DNA from 4 places in the Streptomyces sp. NPDC050085 genome. Region 1 is predicted to be linked to each of the others. Evidence: riboswitches for the same ligand, from Rfam matches in the RefSeq annotation. Region 1 holds a riboswitch; each other region holds the start of a gene.
The links. A riboswitch is a leader RNA that binds a small molecule or an ion and turns the genes downstream of it on or off. The one in region 1 is predicted to bind thiamine pyrophosphate.

Region 1 (5,458 bases):
ACGCGCCCGTGACCTGGGCGTTCGGCCGGGAACTCCTCGTCGACGGGGTCAACGGAGCAGCGGGCGACGGCGATGTGCGGATCTCTCCGGTGGAGCGTGCCGGGGGCGGCGGGACCGGCGAGCTGCCGGGTGAGGTGCACATCCGGCTCCAAGTGGGCAGCGATCAGGCGCTGTTCCGGGCCGGGGTGGCGCCTCTGATCGCGTTCCTCGACCGTACGGACAAGCTCGTCCCGCTCGGCCAGGAGCAGGCCCTGGCCGACTTCGAGGCCGAACTCGACGAGGCCCTCGACAAGATCCTCGCCGAGGAGCAGAGCGCGGGCTGACCGGGGCCGGCCGGGTCCGGCGCCCGACCGACGTAACGCTTCGGCAGCGCGGTGCACCCGAGCAGCTCCGCGCCGTTCAGCGCTTGCGTCGTCGGCCCCTGCCGGCACGTACGGAAGCGGCCTGGGCGGGCTCCTGCGCCCCCGGCCGGTCGGCGGAGACCACCAGCGCGGCAAGAGCGGTGGTCACCGGCACCGAGGCCACCAGGCCGATCGAGCCGACCAGCGTGCGCACGATCTCCTCCGCCACCAGCTCGCTGTTGGCGACGTCGACCACGCTGGACTGCGCGATCGAGAAGAGCAGCAGCAGCGGCAGCGCCGCGCCCGCGTACGCAAGGACCAGGGTGTTCACGACGGACGCGATGTGGTCGCGGCCGATCCGGATGCCTGCCCGGTACAGGCCGCGCCAGCCCATCGTGGGGTTGGCCTCGTGCAGTTCCCAGACCGCCGACGTCTGGGTGACCGTCACGTCGTCGAGCACGCCGAGCGAGCCGATGATGACGCCCGCGAGCAGCAGGCCGCTCATGTCGATGTCCGGGTACAGGCCGTGGATCAGGCCCGTGTTGTCGTCCGTGTTGCCGGTCAGTGCGGCCCAGCCGATGAACAACGAGCCCAACAGGCCGATGAGCAGCAGCGATACGAGGGTGCCGAGCACGGCGACGGACGTACGGGCGGTCAGCCCGTGGCACATGTAGAGCGCGATCAGCATGATGGCGCTCGCCCCGACGACCGCGACCACCAAGGGATTTGAGCCCTGGAGGATCGCGGGCAGGATGAAGAAGGTCAGCACCATGAAGCTCACCGCGAGGGCGACCAGCGCCATCACGCCCCGCAGCCGGCCCACCACGACCACGGCCAGGGCGAAGATTCCGGCCAGCAGGGCCATGGGGATCTTGCGGTTCACGTCGGTGACCGAGTACTGCAGGTTCGCCGGGGCGTCGGGCGCGTAGGCGACGATCACCTTCTGGCCCTCGTGCAGCTGCCGGGGCGAGTCCGGCTGGACGACCTCCTTGAACGTACGGCCCTTGTCCTTGCCGGTGTCCACCCTGATCGTCGCGTTCTCGCAGGTACCGGCGGCCTGTTGCTGGGCGGACGAGCCCTCGGCCGTGGAGGTGTCGCCGGTCGGGGTGTCCCCCGAGGCGTTCACGGACGAGCAGGAGACCTTCTCGACCTTGGTCACCGTTGCCTGCTGCGTCTGCCGGTCGAAGCCGACCCCGGTGCGCTGGTGCGCGGGGGCGCCGCCGGGCCACAGCACCGCGAGGCCCACGACGACCGCCACGGAGAAGGGAATCAGGACCGCTGCGATGACCTTGCGCAGGTGCTTGGAGACCGGCGCGGCAGGGCCGTGGCTGTGGGAGTGGCCGCCGTGCCCTATGCCCGACGGGCCCGGCCCGTGCGGCGGTTCGGACGGCGGGGGCGGGGGCTGCTGCGTGGTGGTCACCGCCCGATCATCGCAAGAACGGTAGGGGCCCTCTGTTCAACGCGTCCGACATGACGCTAGCGTGGAGGCACCTTTGCACACGCGGGAGCTCGGAGCACCGGGCTGAGAGGGCGCTGACCTTCGTACCGAGGCGTGTTTCACGTGAAACACGCAGGACGAGGACGGCTGCGTCGACCGCCGAACCTGTTACCGGGTAATGCCGGCGTAGGGAGTAGGTCTCATGACCACAACGGACGCACGCACGCCTGCCTCCAACCAGGGCGACAGCTCTGACGAGGCCGGGAAGTCCATCGGCTGGCACAAGGGATACGTCGAGGGCTCGCGCCCCGACCTCCAGGTGCCGGTCCGTCAGGTGCATCTCACCAACGGGCAGTCGGTGACCCTGTACGACACCTCCGGCCCGTACACCGATCCGAACGTCGACACCGATGTCCGCAGGGGCCTCGCGCCCCTCCGTGAGAACTGGATCATCGCCCGCGGTGACACCGAGGAGTACGCGGGACGCCCCGTCCGCCCCGAGGACGACGGCATCAAGCACACGTCGCCGCGCGGCGGTCTGCGCAACCTCGACGCGGTCTTCCCGGGCCGCCCGCGACAGCCCCGCCGGGGCCGTGACGGCCAGGCCGTGACCCAACTCGCGTACGCACGAAGGGGCGAGATCACCCCGGAGATGGAGTACGTGGCGATCCGGGAGAACGTCGCGCCCGAGGTCGTACGCGAAGAGATCGCGGCGGGCCGGGCCGTCCTGCCCGCCAACGTGAACCACCCGGAGATCGAGCCGATGATCATCGGCAAGCGGTTCCTGGTGAAGGTCAACGCCAACATCGGCAATTCCGCGGTCACTTCGTCCATCGAGGAGGAGGTGGAGAAGATGACGTGGGCGACCCGCTGGGGCGCCGACACCGTCATGGACCTCTCCACCGGCCGCAACATCCACACCACGCGCGAGTGGGTACTGCGCAACTCCCCCGTCCCCATCGGTACCGTGCCGCTCTACCAGGCCCTCGAAAAGGTCGACGGCAAGGCCGAGGAACTGACCTGGGAGATCTACAAGGACACGGTCATCGAGCAGGCCGAGCAGGGCGTCGACTACATGACGGTCCACGCCGGCGTCCGCCTCCCGTACGTGCCGCTGACCGCCAACCGCAAGACCGGCATCGTCTCGCGCGGCGGCTCGATCATGGCCGCCTGGTGCCTCGCGCACCACAAGGAGAGCTTCCTCTACGAGAACTTCGAGGAGCTCTGCGAGATCCTCGCGGCGTACGACGTCACGTACTCGCTCGGCGACGGCCTGCGCCCCGGCTCCATCGCGGACGCCAACGACGAGGCCCAGTTCGCGGAGTTGCGCACGCTCGGCGAGCTCAACTCCATCGCCAAGCGGCACAACGTACAGACGATGATCGAGGGCCCGGGACACGTCCCGATGCACAAGATCAAGGAGAACATCGACCTCCAGCAGGAGATCTGCGAGGAGGCGCCGTTCTACACGCTCGGCCCGCTGACCACCGATGTCGCCCCGGCGTACGACCACATCACGTCCGGGATCGGCGCCGCGATGATCGCCTGGTGGGGCACGGCGATGCTCTGCTACGTCACGCCCAAGGAGCACCTGGGCCTGCCGAACCGGGACGACGTGAAGACCGGCGTCATCACGTACAAGATCGCGGCGCACGCGGCGGACCTCGCCAAGGGGCACCCGGGCGCGCAGGAGTGGGACGACGCGCTGAGCGACGCCCGCTTCGAGTTCCGCTGGGAGGACCAGTTCAACCTGGCCCTCGACCCGGACACCGCCCGGGAGTTCCACGACGAGACGCTGCCGGCCGAGCCCGCGAAGACCGCGCACTTCTGCTCGATGTGCGGCCCGAAGTTCTGCAGCATGAAGATCTCGCAGGACATCCGGCGCGAGCACGGCTCGACGAAGGCGGAGGTCGAGGCGGGGATGGAGCAGAAGTCGAAGGAGTTCGCCGACGCGGGCAACCGTGTCTATCTGCCGATCGCCAACTAGATCTCCCGCTGATCGACGTACGGGCATGACTGAGGGCTCGGGGTTTCGTGCACATCGCCCCGAGCCGTTAGCCGTGGTCACGGCCCCGTGCACCCGTCGGAGGGTCAGTCCGGCTGGTGTTCGGGGCCGCCGAAGTCCGGGCTGGAGAAGTCCGGGCTGGAGAAGCCGGCCCGCTGTCCCGTGGCGGTGCCGCCGCCGTCGGGGCTGCTGAACCCCGGCCTGTTGTAGCCGAGCTGCGGCATGCGGCTGGTCGAGCCGCCGCCCCGGCCGCCGGCGAGCGGCGCAGGGCCGCCCGCCGGGGGATCCGCCAGGGCGTTCCGCAGGAACGGCAGGATGCCGCGCTCGAGCAGGGCCTTGCTCCAGGCTTCCCTGGCGCGGGCCACCTCTTCGCTCTCCACGCCGTGGGCGCTGGCCTGGAGCGAGGTCGACCCGTTGCGCAGGGCCGTCAGGAGCAGGCACACCGCCGCGACGAGGATGCCCACCGCGGTGAGCGCGCCGAAGACCCAGCCGGCCGCGAGGAGCGTGTCGGCGAAGTCCGGCGGCGGGTTGAGCATCTTCAGGATGTAGCCGACCAGCAGGAAGATCGCGGCGGCCGTCCCGGCGAGCACCGGGGCGAGCACGACGGCGACCGCGGCGACGCCGGGCCCCGTGGTCTCCGCGACCAGGCCGATCGTGTTGCTGCCGGACTCGGCCGGTCCGGCGGCGCCTCCTTCGCGTAGCGAACGGACGGGCCGCGGGGAGGTACGCAGCTCCTCGCGGACCTGGACGTAGTGCTGGTACTCGGTGGCTGCCGCGGTGGTGATCAGTGCCGCGGCGTTGAGCGCCATGGTGCGCAGCTGTTCGGGGTTGAGCCGCTGGCCCACTGCGGCGAGATCAGGGCGGTTCGGTGCGGTACGCAGCGCCTCATCGAGGATCCGCTCGAACTCGGGGCGGTCCTCGTTCAGCAAATGCGGAGCGCTGTTCATGTGCATCCCCCGATGCTCCGTAGGGCTTGGTGGCCCGCATGGTTACGAGCCGTCGGGCAGAAACGGAGGGGAGCCTGCTACGGATAAGCCGATGGTAGAGCTGTCACGGCGCGTGGTGACAGGGGGTTTCCGGAAATTGGCCTTGCGGCCAGCCGAATCCTCCGTTTACCACGCCTGCCCGATCAACTCTCAGATATCCATGGGCAGTTGCTGGACCAGCAGCTTTCCGGCCATGGTCACGCCGCCGTCCATGGCGATGGCCAGGCCGCCCGCGTACACATGAGGACCCTCGACGACGGGCCCGCTGTCCTCGCCGTCCGCGTCCTCGGTCCCGACCTCGCCGAGGAGGTACGGGATCGGGCTGTGGCCGTGCACGACGCGCGAGCCGCCGTACGCCCCGAGGAGCTCGCGCACCGAACCGGGACCCGACTCCTCGTCGCGGAACGCGAAGCGCTTGGTGAACTTGCGGAACAGGTCCCAGCACTCGTCCGCGTCGTTGCGCGTGAGCGTCTCGCGGACCGTGTCGTTCACGGCCTCGATCGAGTCGCCGTAGTCGAGATAGGCCGTGGTGTCGGAGTGCATCAGCAGGTGGTCGTCCTCGATCTCGATCGCGTCGAGCCGGGACATCCACTGCAGGTGTACGTCCTGGAGGCGGTCCATGTCGGACTTCTGGCCTCCGTTGAGCAACCAGGCCGCCTGGAAGGTGGCGGTGCCCGCCCCCGAGTTG
Region 2 (5,458 bases), on a different contig from region 1:
GGAGGCGGGCGTTCGTGATGTTGCGCGGCAGGGTCACTTCGCGGGTGGCGGTGCCGCCCTTGTCGACGTTCAGCCAGGGGGCGCTGCCGGTGCTGTCGCTGCCAAGTGGCACTACTTGGTCGGCGGTCGAGGCGGCGGGGTGCTTCTTGTCGGCCATGTAGTAGGTGACCTGAAGCTTCATCTTGTAGGTGCCGGTGTACGTCTCGTTGACAACGTTGCCCAGCTCGATCTGGAGCTTGTGCGGGTCCTTCAGGAGCGGTGCGAACTCCGTGATGTCCTTGGCGACCGACCACGTGATGCCGTCGTCGTCGGGCTCGGGCGTGGAGGTGCGGAAGATCTCCGCGCCGCCCAGGAAGACGCCCGCGAGACGGTCGTACTGGCGGCCCTTGACGCTGCCCGACCAGTCCAGGACGACCTTGTTCCAGGGGCCACGGCAGTCGGCGGGCGCGGCGAGCGTGGTCTCGTACGGGGGCTGCCCGAGGGTGTTGCCGAAGTCCTGCTGGATCGTGGTGGTGCAGGACTTGGTGTCCGGGCGCGAGACGGGCGGGAGCACGTCGACGGGGTCCTGGTACGAGACGGCCGGGTTCGAGCCGGGCTGCGGCGCGTCCGCCGCCTGGGCGGGGGCGGCGGCGAACAGGCCGCCGACGAGCGCTGCGGCACCGCACAGGGCGGTGCCGAGTCTGCGGGAGTGCACGGATGTCCTCCGGTTGAGCGGTGGGGTGTTGGACGCACTGAAGGGTGCACAGTGCATCCACTACGCCCCGCCCCACAAGAGGAGGTCCGCAATCCGGACCGCGCGATCCGGACCGTGCGATCCGGACTGCGCAGTCCGGACTTCGGTTACGCGACGGCGGACTTCAAGGGCCGGGCGGGGTCGGCCAGTTGGCCCTCGTCCAGTACGGTTCCGGCCTCGATGAGGCGGCGCCCCTGCGCGAGGTCGCGGGGCTTGCCGACCGCGAGGACCGCCACCAGGGCGCCGTCCTTCAGCCAGCACACCGACCAGGACGCACCGGACGGATCACCGCGCCACACCGTCGCGTCGGCGGCGTCGTGGTGGCCGACGTACTGCACGAAACGGCCGAACTGCTCGGACCAGAAGTAGGGCACCGGGTCGTACACCACCGGTGTCTCACCCACGATGTTCGCGGCGACCGCGCGCGGCCCCTGCAGCGCGTTGTCCCAGTGGTGGACCATCAGGCGCTGTCCGTAGCGGGCCGAGGGGAACGACGAGCAGTCGCCCACGGCGTACACGTCGGGCAGGGACGTCCGCAGCCACTCGTCCGCCAGCACTTCGCGGTGGGCGCCCAGTTCGATGCCCGAACCGGCCAGCCAGCCGGTGGCGGGGCGGGCGCCGATGCCCACGACGACGGCTCCTGCGGGCAGCCGCGTGCCGTCGTCCAGGACCACGACGCCCGGCTCGACCCGCTCCACGCGCGCGTGGGTGCGCAGTTGGGCCCCGGCGTCCGCGTACCAGGCGGCCATGGGAGCGGCGATCTCGGCGGGCAGCGCCCCGGCCAGCGGCCGCTCGGCCGCCTCCACGACGGTGACCCGGCAGCCGGCGTCGCGGGCGGCGGTGGTGAACTCGGCGCCGATCCAGCCGGCCCCCACGATCACCACGTCGTGCTGTTCGGCGAGGACGGGCCGCAGCCGCTCGGCGTCGTCGAGAGTGCGCAGCAGATGCACTCCGGGCACGCCCTGGGCGCCCGGCAACTGGATGGGTTCGGCTCCGGTGGCCACGACCAGGACGTCGTACGGGACCGCCCCCGCCGCGGTGTCCAGCTCGTGGTCGCCGGGGCGCAGGCCGGTCACCTCGCGGCCCAGCTCCAGCGTGACGCCGAGTGCCTCGAAGTCGATGTCGAAGGCGGATCCCTCGGCCTTGCCGAGCAGCACGGCCTTGGACAGCGGGGGCCGGTCGTAGGGCTGATGGGGTTCCGCGCCGATCAGCGTGACGGTGCCGGTGAAGCCCTGTTCGCGCAGGGCCACGGCCGTCTGCACGCCGGCCATTCCCGCGCCGACGATGACGACGCGCCGCTGCCCCACTGGTGTCCCGTTCCCGCTCCGCTGCTCGCTCACGGGATCACCATAGGCACCTGATCTTGCGTCAGTCAGCGGTGCGGACCACTCCGGCGCCGTGACGTCCTGCACAGGGAGCGCCGGTTTATCGATCATGACGGTCAAGCGGGCAGGTGATCTCCTCGACCACGCTGGTTCCGCTGCCCGTCTGCGACTCCCACTCCCACGTCTCGTCGAGCCGCACCCGGCCGTCACTCGACTCGGACACGACCGAGACGCAGTGCCCGGACGACGTGGTCCCGTCGGTCTTCAGCTGCACGTAGCGGAAGTCGAGCCGGTCGCCGAAGCGCGTGCCTACTAGGTGCCCCTGTACGACATCGCCGCCTTCATAGGTGGCCCAGATCCTGCCGTTCTCCTCGTGGTAGGCGAATCGGGTACGCGTGCCCACCTGACCGGGAGCCTGGTCGGCGACAGGGGCGAGAACGAGACCGTCGAGCGATCGGGCCACGGGCGGAGGCTCCCTACTGAGGGTCGGGGCGAAGAGCTAGGGTGGCCAACGTAAAGCACTCGCGGGAGCCCGTACGCAGCGGGCTGAGAGGGAGGCTGGAGCGGCCTCCGACCGTACGAACCTGATCCGGGTCATGCCGGCGAAGGGAGGGCCTTGACACCCATGTCCTACGCACAAAAAGGTGAGCCCCGTACCGACGTACTGGTCGTCGGGGGCGGCATCATCGGTCTCGTCACCGCATGGCGTGCCGCGCAGCGCGGTCTGTCCGTGGCGGTCGTGGATCCCGAGCCGGGCGGCGGGGCCGCCCAGGTGGCGGCCGGCATGCTGGCCGCCGTCACCGAACTGCACTACGGCGAGCAGACATTGCTCGGCCTGAACGTCGAGTCCGCGCGCCGCTATCCGCAGTTCGCGGCCGAGCTGACGGAGGCCACAGGCCAGGACCTCGGCTACCGCGCGTGCGGCACGCTGGCGGTCGCGCTCGACGCGGACGACCGGGCGCACCTGCGTGAACTGCACGCGCTGCAAAGGAAGTCGGGCCTCGAGTCCGAGTGGCTGTCGGGCCGTGAGTGCCGCCGCCTGGAGCCGATGCTCGCACCGGGCGTGCGCGGGGGCCTGCGGGTCGACGGTGACCACCAGATCGACCCGAGAAGGCTCGCGAGCGCCCTCGTGACGGCCTGCGAGCGCGCGGGCGTGGTCTTCCGCCGGACGCGGGCCGAGCGGCTCCGTGTCGTACGGGACCGGGCGTGCGGTGTCGTCCTCGCGGGGGGCACCGAACTCGCGGCCGGCCAGGTGGTGCTCGCGGCGGGCAGCCTCAGCGGCCGGCTGGCCGGGGTCCCGGACGAGGTCCTGCCTCCCGTGCGCCCGGTCAAGGGCCAGGTCCTGCGCCTGAGCGTGCCGGAGCGGTACGCGCCGTTCCTCAGCCGCACCGTCCGCGCGGTGGTCCGCGGCAGCCACCTCTACCTGGTGCCGCGCGTCAACGGCGAGCTCGTCGTGGGCGCCACCAGCGAGGAGCTCGGCTGGGACACCACGGTCACGGCGGGCGGCGTCTACGAACTCCTGCGGGACGCGCACGAACTCGTGCCCGGCATCACGGAACTGCCGCTGACCGAGACCCGCGCGGGCCTGCGCCCCGGCTCCCCCGACAACGCCCCGATGCTCGGCCCGACGACCCTGCCCGGCCTCCTCCTGGCCACCGGCCACTACCGCAACGGCGTGCTGCTCACACCGGTCACCGGCGACGTGCTGGCCCACGCGCTGACCACGGGTGAACTGCCGGAAGAGGCACGCCCGTTCACCCCGAAACGATTCTCTGCCGCCTCCTTGGAGCAGCTCGCATGAACGTGTCCCTCAACGGTGAGCCGCGCACGGTGACGTCCGAGACCACACTCGAGTCCCTCGTCACCACGCTCACGACCGCGCACTCCGGCGTCGCCGCCGCCCTCAACGAGACCGTCGTCCCGCGCACCCAGTGGCCGCTCACCGCGCTCTCCGAAGGAGACCGCGTCGAGGTCCTCACCGCAGTACAAGGAGGCTGACTCATCCATGGCTGACGACGCTTTCGTCCTCGGCGGCACCACGTACTCCTCGCGCCTGATCATGGGCACGGGAGGCGCCCCGAGCCTCGACATCCTGGAACGCTCCCTGACCGCCTCCGGCACCGAACTCACCACAGTGGCGATGCGCCGCGTGAACGCGTCGGTACACGGCTCGGTCCTGTCCGTGCTGGAAAAACTGGGCATCCAGGTACTGCCGAACACGGCGGGCTGCTTCACCGCGGGCGAAGCGGTGCTCACCGCCCGTCTCGCGCGCGAGGCGCTCGGCACCGACCTGGTCAAGCTCGAGGTCATCGCGGACGAGCGCACACTGCTGCCCGACCCGATCGAACTCCTGGACGCCGCCGAGACCCTGGTCGACGACGGTTTCACGGTGCTTCCTTATACGAACGACGACCCGGTCCTGGCCCGCAAGCTGGAGGACGTGGGCTGCGCGGCGATCATGCCGCTCGGCTCCCCCATCGGCTCGGGGCTCGGCATCCGCAACCCGCACAACTTCCAGCTGATCGTCGAGCACGCGCGCGTGCCGGTGATCCTGGACGCGGGCGCGGGCACCGCCTCCGACGTGGCGCTCGCGATGGAGCTGGGGTGTGCGGGTGTGATGCTCGCCTCGGCGGTGACCCGGGCGCAGGAGCCGGTGCTCATGGCCGAGGGCATGCGGCACGCGGTGGAGGCCGGCCGGCTCGCGTTCCGCGCGGGCCGCATCCCCAAGCGCCACTTCGCCGAGGCCTCCTCGCCGACGGACGGACGGGCCCACCTCGACCCGGAGCGACCGGCCTTCTGACACGGTCACAGCTCTGCTGCAGTACGGGTCCGGTCCCGCAGCAGGGACCGGGCCTGTCAGTCGCTCCTCGTACACTCGCCTGCGTGGACACGACCCTTCAGGACCCGTTGCTCGGGCACGTGCTCGACGGCCGGTACCGCATCGACGCACGCATCGCGGTCGGCGGGATGGCCACGGTCTACCGGGCCGTGGACACCCGCCTCGACCGCGTGCTCGCGCTCAAGGTGATGCACCCCTCGCTGGCGGCCGACGCCACGTTCGTCGACCGCTTCATCCGCGAGGCCAAGTCGGTCGCCCGCCTCTCGCATCCGAACGTGGTGGCGGTCTACGACCAGGGCGCCGAGGGCGCGTACGTCTATCTGGCGATGGAGTACATCGCCGGCTGCACCCTGCGCGACGTCCTGCGCGACCGGGGTGCGCTGCGGCCGCGCGCGGCACTCGACATCCTGGAGCCGGTGCTCGCCGCGCTCGGCGCCGCGCACCGCGCGGGCTTCGTGCACCGCGACATGAAGCCGGAGAACGTGCTGATAGGGGACGACGGCCGGGTGAAGGTCGCCGACTTCGGTCTCGTCCGCGCGGTGGGCTCCGTCACGAACACCA
Region 3 (5,458 bases), on a different contig from region 1:
AACGTGATCGCGGCCGTGTTCGTCTTCGTCAACCTCGGCTCCGTGTGCAGCCACTGCCTCTACAACGGCGCGCTCGGCTGGTCCCACCTCACGGGCACGACGATGCGCCTGATGACGATCGTCCTCGGCCTCATCGGCACACTGGCCGCGCTCGCGGGAGTCTGGGACCACTTCCTCGACTGGCTGGTCATCCTCAGCGTGTTCGTGCCCCCGCTGGGCGGTGTGCTCATCGCCGACCAGCTGTTCGCCCGCGGCGGGCGCGGCGCCATGGACCGCCGCCCCACGGCGACGATCCGTCCCACCGCCTTCGCGGCCTGGGCGATCGGCGCGGCGGCCGCGGGCGCCGCCCACTGGTGGGCCCCGCAACTGTCGGACGCCGTTACGGGCCTGGTCGTCGCGGTGGTGGCGTACGCGGCCCTGGAGCGGGCCGTGCCGGAAATGGGGGTGCGCGCATGATCGGGGCGGCGTTACCGTGGCAGACATGAACGTCATCGGCCTCGGCACCACCGCAACCGCGCGAGCGACCAGCTCCCCGGTTGCCGCCGCCTGACGCACTGCTTCATCCCTCGGCGACCGGAGACGGTCCGCCGAGGGACTTTTTTGTTACGGCCTCCTCCGCGGTCCCGTGTCCGGCGCCCGCCCGCACCCCGCGAAGGAGCCACCCGCCATGAAGCCCGTGAAGCCCGTGAAGCCCATGAAGACGATGCGGACCACGACCGTCGAGGACACGATCCGCACCTTCGTCGAGTACTACGAGGAACGCGGCCACCGTCGCATCACCGGCTCGACCCTGCTGCCGCCGCCCGGCGACCCGGTCCTGTTCACCACCTCGGGCATGCACCCCCTCACCCCGTACCTGGAGGGACGGCAGCATCCGCTCGGGCAGCGCCTGGTGAACGTCCAGCGCTGCCTGCGCACCACCGACCTGGAGGAGGTCGGCGATGCCACCCATCTGACCGTGTTCGAGATGCTCGGCACCTGGTCGCTCGGCGACTACGAGGGACCCCGGAGCCTGGAATGGGGATACGACCTGCTCACGGAGGGGCTCGGCGTCGACCCGGACCTGATCCACGCCACCGTCTTCGGCGGCGACGGCCAAGTCGGCCTCGACACCGCCTCGTTGGAGGTGTGGCAGCGGCGCGGCGTCCCCGTCGAGCGGACCGTCGAGGACAACTGGTGGTCCAACGGCCCGACCGGCCCCTGCGGACCCGACTCGGAGATCTTCGTGTGGACCGGCGACACCCCGCCGCAGTCGACACCCACCCGCGACGACCGCTGGGTCGAGGTCTGGAACCACGTGATGATGCGTCACCGACGCCTGGGCGACGGCACGTTGGTGCCCCTGCCGCAGCGCAACATCGACACCGGGCTCGGCCTCGAGCGACTCCTCGCCCTGCTCCAGGGCGTCGACTCGGTCTTCGAATGCGACGTGTTCACCCCCTGGCGAGAGCGCCTGCCCGGACTGTGGCACCTCGACGAGCCGTCGCTGCGCCTGGTCAGCGACCACCTGCGGTCGGCCGTCGTGGTGACCGGGGACGGCGTGCGCCCCGGCAACACCGGCCGCGCCTACGTGCTGCGCCGCCTGATGCGGCGCGTCCTCACCACGCTGTGGCGCGACGACCCGACCCGCCAACTCACCGACCTGCCCCAGGAGTTGGTGCGGCACACCCTGGACCACTTCCGGCAGTCGGCCGACCCGGACGAGGTGCGCCGCGTCCTGCTCGACGAGGAGCGCCGCTTCGGCGAGCTGCTGCAGCGCGGCCGGCGGATCCTCGACCGCCCCCGGTTCCGCGGCCCCCTCGACGAGGAGGACTTCCACTACCTCCACGACACGCACGGACTGCCACGGGACCTCGTCGTGAGTCTGCGGGGCGACAACTGACCGGAGTGGGCCGCCCGTGACGGGGTAGGCGCAGCGCGTACGAGCTGCGACGCGTGGGCGGCTCACGGCCGAGGGGTTGACCATGGAGCCAGCACGGACGCGTTTCCCGGCGCGCTGGGAGGACGGCGGCGTCCTGGTCGTGGACGTCGTCGGCGAGTTCGGCAGCAGCGCCGCGACCGAGCTCGGCGACCTGCTGAAGCGCATGGGCGCAACCGGACAGCGGGCCTACGTCGTGGACTTCGGCGCCGTAGGACGCTGCGGGCCCGGCGCCGCCCGGCAGTTCGTGGAGACCGCCTCGCGGGCGCTGCCGGCCGACGGGGTCCTCGCGGTCGTCGCGGGAGCCGCCGCCCGGCCCGCCCTGACCACTGCCGGGGCGGGCGACGTCACCGGCGGCCTCCACGACGTGGCCGCACACGCGATCGGCGCCTGCCTGGCCCGCGCGTCCCAGGCCCCGGCCTGACCGGGGGCCGGTCTTCGAACTGGGAGCCCGTCAGTCGTCCAGCGCTGCCCGAACCGCCGCCTCCGCATGCAGCCGCGCGGTGGGGAAGACCGGGACCGGGCTGTCCCCGGCGCCGATCAGCAGCTCGATCTCGGTGCAGCCGAGGACGATCCCCTCGGCGCCGGACGCGACCAGATCGGCGATGACCTCCTGGTACGCGGCGCGCGACGCGTCCCGTACGACACCGAGGCACAACTCCTCGTAGATCACGCGGTGGACGAGTGCCCGCCCCGCGTCGTCCGGGACGCGGACGTCCAGGCCGCCCCGCGCGAGCCGGCCGCGGTAGAAGTCCTGCTCCATCGTGAACGCCGTGCCCAGCAGCCCGACCCGCTTCACCCCCGCCGCGCGTACGGCGTCGGCGGTCGCGTCGGCGAGATGGATCAGCGGCACGGCGGTGGCGGCCTGCACCTGGTCGGCGACCTTGTGCATCGTGTTCGTGCACAGGAGCAGCAGATCGGCGCCCGCCGCCTCCAGGCGTCGCGCGGCCTCGGCGAGGATCCGGCCCGCCTGCTCCCAGTCGCCCTCGACCTGCAGCCGCTCGATCTCCGCGAAGTCGACGGAGTAGACGACGCAGCGCGCCGAGTGCAGCCCGCCGAGACGGTCCCGCGTCAGCTCGTTGAGGAGGCGGTAGTACTCCGCCGTCGACTCCCAGCTCATCCCGCCGATCAACCCGATGGTTCTCATCGGCTAATGTTCGCACCCGTACTGCCCGACACGGGGTGCCCCGCACATGCGACGGGGCTGAGATCACACCCGTAGAACCTGAACCAGTTAGCACTGGCGGAGGGATGTCAGCGATGTCGATACCGCACGTTTCCACGGCCTTCGAGGCGGGCCGGTCGGCCGCGCCGGGGGACTGGCGCCCCGAGGCACGCGGCATAGCACCGGTCTGCGAGAGCGACCGGTACGGCGGTGCCGGACGGCTGTTCACCGTCTGGTTCGCCCCGAACCTCACCATGAGCGGCGTCTTCACCGGGACCGTCGGCATCGCCCTCGGCCTCGACTTCGCGACGGCACTCGCCGCCGTGCTCGCGGGCACCGTCATCGGCGCCGTGCCCACCGCCTACCTGGGGACGTGGGGCCCGCGCACCGGCGCCGGCCAACTGCCGCTCGCCCGGCTCGCGTTCGGGCGCGCCGTCGTCGTTCCCGGCGCCCTTCAGTGGCTGTCGTCCATCGCCTGGGACGCGCTGATCGGCCTGTTCGGCGGCGACGCCCTCGCCCGGCTGTGCGGCTGGCCGTTCTGGCTGGGGGCCCTCGTGATGATGGCCGCCCAAGGGGCGTTCGGCGCGCTCGGCTACGAGGCGATCCACCGCCTGCAGAAGGGGATGACCGCCGTGCTCGCCGTCGCGTTCTGCGCGCTCGCGGTGCGCCTCGCGCACGCCGGCGTCACGCCTGCCGGGCACGGGTCCGCGCACGGCGCCGACCGCGTCGGGGCGTTCGTCCTGACCGCCACCATCGCGTTCAGCCTGTCTGTGTCCTGGGCGCCGTACGCCAGCGACTTCAGCCGCTACCTGCCGCGCACCACGTCCTCGGCCCGCATGTTCTGGTACACCCTGTGCGGCATCGTCGTCTCCTTCACCGCCGTGGAGGCGCTCGGCCTGTGGGGCGCCTCCGTCTTCACCGACCAGACCGCCCAGGGCGTCGACACCCTGCTCGGCGGCGGCGTGATCGGCTCGCTCGGACTGCTCGCCGTGGCGCTGGCCGCGCTGTGCAGCAACGCCATGAACGACTACAGCGGCTCGCTCGCGCTCCAGGTCGTCGGCGCCCGCGTGCCGCGCCCGCTCGCCGCCGCACTCGCCGCGCTCCTCGGATTCCCGCTGGTGCTGTGGATGCACGCCGCCGACACCGCGGCCCGCTTCCAGAACGTGCTGCTGTTCGTCGGCTACTGGATCCCCGGCTTCGTCGCGGTCGTCGTCGTGGACTGGCTGGCCCGCACCCGCGCACGCGGCGGCGCCCCCGTCGACCTCGCGGCCGAACAGGCCCATGCGCAGCCGGTGTTGCCCGCCCTGACGGCGTTCCTCGCGGCCTTCGCCGCCACCGTTCCCTTCATGAACACCGCCCTGTACGTGGGACCCGTCGCCGAAGCGCTGCACGGCGCCGACCTCGGCTACTACGTCGCCTTCGTCACCGGGCTCGTCCTCTACGCGCCGTTCAGGCTGCGCCGCGGACAGACGCGGAGCCCCGCCGCGTCGAGCCGGACCTGAGGGCGGCAGTCGAAGGCCCTGTCCAGGGCGCGGGTGACGGCGGGCGCGACGGACCGGATGCGGAACCAGGCCGGGTCGATCACCGCGTAGCGCGCGGCCGGATCGTCCAGACAGCGCAGGTTCTCGCGGAAGCTCGTCAGGCGCGTCACGGCCCGGTCGTAGGACGTGCGCTGGAGGAAGACGGGCGACGGGTAGCGGCAGTGCGTCGGGTTGCCGAGCTGGTAGCCGATGTCGCCGAAGGCCAGGTACACGACCGGGGTGCGGGCGCCGATCCCGGCCCGCAGCGCGGCCAGTTGGGGCTCCAGGCTCTCGCGGGCGTGCAGGCGAGAGAGCGCGGTGTACCCGGCGTGCCGGACGTCGAACGAGTACGGCGCGGTCGGCCACGCGGGCACGGCGGCCGCCAGCGCGAACACCGCGACCGGGACGGCCGCGCGGGACAGCAGGGGAGGGGCGCTCCGGACGCCGCGCGGACGGACGACCACGAGCCACAGCGCCGTCCCGGCCACGACCGCGCACAGGGCGGCATCGACCGGGATCCCGTGGGACGTGCGCCAGGCGAGCGGCCGCGCCGCCGTGAGCGGGGCGGCCACCCCGAGCCCGGCCGTGGCCAGTAGCAGCGGCAGCACCGGACGCCCGGCGCGCACACCGTGCCGGACGACGGCCAGGGCCCACAGGGCGGCCGCGAGCGGAACCACTGCGGCCAAGTGGTAGAGGAAGTACTGCCCTTGGACGACGAGCGCCGCGACCACACCGGCCAGGCCCGCGCCGACGAGCAGCGGCCAGGCCCGGGCGGCACGCGGCGTCCCGGCGGTGCGCATCAGCACCACGACGCTGACCGGCAACAGGGCCACGACGGGCACGAGCAGGGCCTCG
Region 4 (5,458 bases), on a different contig from region 1:
CCGCCAAGTACGTGGCCCAGGTCGACGAGCTGCTCAAGCACAAGGAAGCCGAGCTGCTCGAAGTCTGAGCCAGCGCGGAACATCGAGGTTCGAGGAATCCGTGAACGACTCTTCCTGGGGGGCGCCGCAGACCGGGCCCGGGTACTGGGGGCCCGCCGACCAGGGCAGTGCTCCAACGGGGCCCGCCTACGGTCAGGCGCCGTCGTACGACCAGGGGCGCGCTTCGGCGGGTCCCGCGTACGAACGGCACGCGGTTGAGGAGACTCGGCCCATGCCCATCGTGCCCGAAATGCCTGATGTGCCCGCCGGTGGCGGTGACCAGGACGATCCGGGGGCCGCTCGGCTGAGCGGCCCCCTGTTCCGCGACGAGACGACCCCGCAGACGCCGCAGGAGCCCATGTCCAGCGCAGCACCTCAGCCGGCCCCCGCCGCTCCTGCACCGCAGAAGCAGAAGAAGAGCGCGGGCCGTGACCTCGGGGCGGCGATAGGGGTCGGCGTCGGGCTCGGCGCGGTGATCATCGCCTCGCTGTTCATCCGCAAGCCCGTGTTCGTCGGCGTGATAGCGGTCGCCGTCGTCGTCGGCCTGTGGGAGCTGACGTCGCGGCTCGAGGAGCGCAAGGGCATCAAGGCGCCGCTCGTGCCGCTCGCCGTCGGTGGTGCGGCGATGGTCGTCGCCGGATACGTCCGGGGCGCAGAGGGCGCCTGGGTGGCGATGGCGCTCACCGCGCTCGCCGTCCTGGTGTGGCGCATGACCGAGCCGCCCGAGGGCTATCTGAAGGACGTCACGGCCGGTGTCTTCGCCGCCTTCTACGTCCCCTTCCTCGCGACGTTCGTGGCGATGATGCTCACCGCGGACGACGGGGCCTGGCGCGTCCTGACGTTCCTGATCCTCACCGTGGTCAGCGACACCGGGGCGTACGCGATCGGCTGGCGCTTCGGCAAGCACAAGCTCGCGCCGCGCATCAGCCCCGGCAAGACCCGCGAGGGCCTGCTCGGAGCGGTGTCGTTCGCGATGGTGGCGGGCGTGCTGTGCATGCAGTTCCTGATCGACGACGGCACGTGGTGGCAGGGCCTGGTCATGGGCGCCTGCGTCGCCGCCAGCGCCACGCTCGGCGACCTCGGCGAATCCATGATCAAGCGGGACCTCGGCATCAAGGACATGGGCACGCTGCTGCCCGGCCACGGCGGGATCATGGACCGGCTCGACTCGCTGCTGCCGACGGCGCCTGTGGTGTGGCTGCTCCTGGTGCTCTTCGTCGGATCGAGCTGACCCCGGCCGTCGCATCGAGCTGAACCGGGTCCTCCGGATCCTGTTGCCGATCTGGTACGAGCCCTCGCCCGCCGGGTGGGGGCTCGTCGGCATAAGGTCCAGTCCATGGGGAGGGCTCGACTCGAGAAGGACGGCACCTACAGCGGCGACATGCCCTGCAAGTGGTGCGACGCGTTGATCGACCAGGAGGGGCGGCGCAAACCGCGGCTGTACTGCCGGACGGGACACCGTTGGAAGACGTACGGGTCGCGGGTCGTCGGCGTGATCGGGGCGATCCTGGACTGAGCTGCGGCTGATCCGGGGCGTGCGACACTGGTACGGCCATGCCTAAGCCCGGAGAACTCACATTCGTCGCCCCGCGCGGAGCCAAGAAGCCGCCGCGGCACCTTGCCGACTTGACGCCCGCCGAGCGGAAAGAAGCTGTTGCCGCGATCGGCGAGAAGCCGTTCCGCGCCAAGCAGCTGTCGCAGCACTACTTCGCGCGGTACGCGCACGATCCGGCGGAGTGGACCGACATCCCGGCCGGGTCGCGGGAGAAGCTGCGCGAAGCGCTGCTGCCCGAGCTGATGACCGTCGTGCGGCATCTGTCGACCGACCAGGACACCACCCGCAAGACCCTGTGGCGGCTGTTCGACGGGACGCTCGTCGAGTCCGTGCTGATGCGGTACCCGGACCGGGTCACCATGTGCATCAGCTCCCAGGCCGGATGCGGGATGAACTGTCCGTTCTGCGCCACCGGGCAGGCCGGTCTCGACCGGAATCTGTCGACCGGTGAGATCGTGCATCAGATCGTCGACGGGATGCGGGCCCTGCGGGACGGCGAGATCCCGGGTGGGCCTGCCCGGCTCAGCAACATCGTCTTCATGGGCATGGGCGAGCCGCTCGCCAACTACAAGCGGGTCGTCCAGTCGATCCGCGCGCTCACCGATCCCGAGCCGGACGGTCTCGGGCTCAGCCAGCGCGGCATCACCGTGTCGACCGTGGGCCTCGTGCCCGCCATCCACCGGTTCTCCGACGAGGGCTTCAAGTGCCGCCTCGCCATCTCGCTGCACGCCCCGGACGACGAGCTGCGCGACACCCTCGTACCCGTCAACACGCGGTGGAAGGTGCGGGAGGTGCTGGACGCCGGATGGGAGTACGCGGCCAAGTCCGGTCGCCGGCTGTCCATCGAGTACGCGCTGATCCGCGACATCAACGATCAGGCGTGGCGCGGTGACCGGCTCGGGCGGCTGCTCCGCGGCAAGCCGGTCCATGTGAACCTGATTCCGCTGAATCCGACTCCTGGGTCGAAGTGGACCGCGTCGCGGCCCGAGGACGAGAAGGCGTTCGTCGAGGCCATCGCCGCGCACGGGGTGCCGGTGACCATCCGGGACACCCGTGGCCAGGAGATCGACGGGGCGTGTGGTCAGCTCGCCGCGACCGAGCGGTAGCCTTACGGCGTAAGTACATCTGCATATTCCGACAGGGGAGCGCCACAGCGCTGAGAGTGCGGCAGCCATACAGGGGCGGGCCGCAGACCCTCTGAACCTTGCCCAGGTCATTCTGGGTAGGAAGTTCGGACACCACTCAAGCTGTTGCGCCCTGCCCGGAAGCTTTGGAGACAAGGCTTCCGGGCAGGGCCGCGTCTCTTCCTGGTCACCCCCAGGAGGAAAACCAGTGAGCAAGAAGACGAAGGCAACGACGACGTACACAGCTGTTGCCGTGGGGCTCGGGCTCGTCGTGCTGTCCGCGTGCGGGTCGCAGTCCAGCGGGTCGGGCGGGTCCGACTCCAAGACCGTGACCCTCGTCAGCCACGACTCGTGGGCCGTCTCCAAGAACGTACTGAAGGACTTCGAGAAGAAGTCCGGCTACCAGGTGAAGGTCCTGGAGGACGGCGACGCCGGGCAGGCCGTCAACAAGGCGATCCTGTCCAAGGGCAATCCGCAGGGCGACGTCTTCTTCGGCGTCGACAACACCCTGCTGTCGCGGGCCCTCGACAACGGGATCTTCGCTTCCTACAAGGCCAAGGGCCTGGAGGACGTCGAGAGCCGGTACCGGCTCGATGCCGGGAAGGATCGTGTCACTCCCGTCGACACCGGCGACATCTGCGTCAACTACGACAAGAAGTATTTCGCGGAGCACAAGCTGACTCCGCCGGCGTCCTTCGCCGATCTCGCCAAGCCCGCGTACAAGAACCTGCTCGTCACCGAGGACGCCGCCACGTCGTCGCCGGGCCTCGGCTTCCTGCTCGGCTCGGCCGCGAGCTACGGGGACGACGGCTGGCAGGCGTACTGGAACAAGCTCGTCGACAACGGCGTGAAGGTCGTCTCCGGCTGGGACCAGGCCTACAACGAGGAGTTCAGCGGCAGCGCCGGCGGCAAGAAGGCCGGGGGAGAGCGGCCGCTCGTCGTGTCGTACGCGTCCTCGCCGCCCGCCGAGGCGATCTACTCGGACCCGCAGCCGGCCACGTCGCCGGTCGGTGTCGCGACCGGCACCTGCTTCCGGCAGGTCGAGTTCGCGGGCGTGCTCGACGGGGCGAAGAACGAGAAGGGCGCCCGGGCGTTCGTCGACTTCCTGATCTCCAAGGAGTTCCAGCAGGACATGCCGCTCAACATGTTCGTGGACCCCGTGACCAAGAGTGCCGTCGCGCCCGCCGATTACAAGAAGTACGCGGTGAAGGTCGACAGCCCCGAAACCATGAGCCCCCGCAAGATCGCGGACAACCGTGACGACTGGGTCAAGTCGTGGACCTCGATCGTCAGGAAGTGACCGCCAAGACCGCCAAGACCGCCAAGACCGCCAGGACCTGGGACGTGCCCCGGGTGCGTACGGGGAACGCGGCGCGGCTCGGCCTGATGGCCGTGCCCGTCGTGTTCTTCGCCGTCTTCTTCGCGTACCCGGTCGTCGCGATCGTGCGGCGCGGTCTGTACGTGGGCGGGGACTGGCAGGTGGGGCGCATCGCGGACGTGCTCGGGCAGTCGGACATCCGGCACGTGCTGTGGTTCACCGTGTGGCAGGCGCTCGCGTCGACTGCCCTGACGCTGCTGATCGCGCTGCCGGGCGCCTACGTCTTCGCCCGGCTCGACTTTCCCGGCAAGCAGGTGCTGCGCGCCGTCGTGACCGTGCCGTTCGTGCTGCCGACCGTCGTCGTGGGCTCCGCCTTCCTGGCGCTGGTCGGCAGGGGAGGGCTGCTCGACGACCTGTGGGGGGTGCGGCTCGACACCACGGTGTGGGCGATCCTCGCCGCGCACGTCTTCTTCAACTACGCCGTCGTCGTACGGACCGTGGGCGGCCTGTGGGGGCAGCTCGATCCGCGGCAGGAGGAGGCCGCGCGGATGCTCGGCGCCTCGCGGCTCGCGGCGTGGCGGAAGGTGACGCTGCCCGCTCTCGGGCCGGCCGTGGCGGCAGCCGCGCTCATGGTCTTCCTGTTCACCTTCACCTCGTTCGGCGTCGTGCAGATCCTCGGCGGGCCCGGCTTCTCGACCCTCGAGGTGGAGATCTACCGGCAGACCGCCGAGATCTTCGACCTGTCGACCGCCGCCGTGCTGACGATCGTGCAGTTCGCGGCCGTCGGACTCATCCTCGCCGTGCATGCGTGGAGCGTGCGGCGGCGGGAGAGCACGCTGCGGCTCGTCGACGCCGCGCACACCGCGCGGCGGCCGCGCGGGGCCGCTCAACGGACCCTGCTCGCCGGGGTGTTGGCGACCGTGGCCGTGCTGATCCTGCTGCCCCTTGGGGTGCTGGTGCAGCGGTCGCTGGACACGCCGGGCGGTGTCGGGTTCGCGTACTACCGGGCGCTCGGGAACGCCGACGGCGGCACCTTCCTCGTCCCGCCCGTCGACGCCATCTGGAACTCGCTCGAGTACGCCCTCGCCGCCACCGCCATCGCGCTCGTCATCGGCGGGCTCGCCGCGGCCGCCCTCACCCGGCGGGCCGGACGCCTGGTGCGCGGGTTCGACGCGCTCCTGATGCTGCCGCTCGGGGTGTCCGCCGTGACCGTCGGCTTCGGGTTCCTCATCACGCTCGACAAGCCGCCGCTCGACCTGCGGGCCTCCTGGATCCTGGTCCCGCTCGCCCAGGCACTGGTCGGCGTGCCCTTCGTCGTACGCACCATGCTGCCCGTCCTGCGGGCGGTCGACGGACGCCTGCGCGAGGCCGCGGCCGTGCTCGGGGCCTCCCCGCTGCGGGCGTGGCGCGAGGTCGATCTGC

Region 2: it holds a riboswitch for thiamine pyrophosphate, as region 1 does, so the genes downstream of both, thiO (glycine oxidase ThiO) here and thiC (phosphomethylpyrimidine synthase ThiC) in region 1, are expected to answer to the same signal.
Region 3: it holds a riboswitch for thiamine pyrophosphate, as region 1 does, so the genes downstream of both, ACIBUY_RS24610 (purine-cytosine permease family protein) here and thiC (phosphomethylpyrimidine synthase ThiC) in region 1, are expected to answer to the same signal.
Region 4: it holds a riboswitch for thiamine pyrophosphate, as region 1 does, so the genes downstream of both, ACIBUY_RS30015 (thiamine ABC transporter substrate binding subunit) here and thiC (phosphomethylpyrimidine synthase ThiC) in region 1, are expected to answer to the same signal.

The regions. Positions count from the first base shown of each region.
Region 1 is NZ_JBITJZ010000003.1:597,344-602,801, forward strand. It holds gene ACIBUY_RS15170 (SsgA family sporulation/cell division regulator) at 1-323, shown strand, start outside; gene ACIBUY_RS15175 (YibE/F family protein) at 400-1,761, opposite strand; TPP riboswitch at 1,833-1,989, shown strand; gene thiC (phosphomethylpyrimidine synthase ThiC) at 1,982-3,766, shown strand; gene ACIBUY_RS15185 (hypothetical protein) at 3,871-4,737, opposite strand; gene ACIBUY_RS15190 (metallophosphoesterase) at 4,921-5,458, opposite strand, start outside.
Region 2 is NZ_JBITJZ010000005.1:456,830-462,287, reverse strand. It holds gene ACIBUY_RS21755 (peptide-N4-asparagine amidase) at 1-694, opposite strand, end outside; gene ACIBUY_RS21750 (NAD(P)/FAD-dependent oxidoreductase) at 841-2,073, opposite strand; gene ACIBUY_RS21745 (hypothetical protein) at 2,159-2,521, opposite strand; TPP riboswitch at 2,573-2,686, shown strand; gene thiO (glycine oxidase ThiO) at 2,684-3,859, shown strand; gene thiS (sulfur carrier protein ThiS) at 3,856-4,056, shown strand; gene ACIBUY_RS21730 (thiazole synthase) at 4,064-4,858, shown strand; gene pknB (Stk1 family PASTA domain-containing Ser/Thr kinase) at 4,942-5,458, shown strand, end outside.
Region 3 is NZ_JBITJZ010000006.1:332,441-337,898, reverse strand. It holds gene ACIBUY_RS24630 (cytosine permease) at 1-456, shown strand, start outside; gene ACIBUY_RS24625 (alanine--tRNA ligase-related protein) at 704-1,882, shown strand; gene ACIBUY_RS24620 (hypothetical protein) at 1,965-2,342, shown strand; gene ACIBUY_RS24615 (aspartate/glutamate racemase family protein) at 2,373-3,065, opposite strand; TPP riboswitch at 3,087-3,187, shown strand; gene ACIBUY_RS24610 (purine-cytosine permease family protein) at 3,170-4,585, shown strand; gene ACIBUY_RS24605 (hypothetical protein) at 4,522-5,458, opposite strand, start outside.
Region 4 is NZ_JBITJZ010000009.1:156,713-162,170, forward strand. It holds gene frr (ribosome recycling factor) at 1-68, shown strand, start outside; gene ACIBUY_RS30000 (phosphatidate cytidylyltransferase) at 101-1,270, shown strand; gene ACIBUY_RS30005 (hypothetical protein) at 1,376-1,555, shown strand; gene rlmN (23S rRNA (adenine(2503)-C(2))-methyltransferase RlmN) at 1,594-2,700, shown strand; TPP riboswitch at 2,724-2,841, shown strand; gene ACIBUY_RS30015 (thiamine ABC transporter substrate binding subunit) at 2,927-4,018, shown strand; gene ACIBUY_RS30020 (ABC transporter permease) at 3,994-5,458, shown strand, end outside.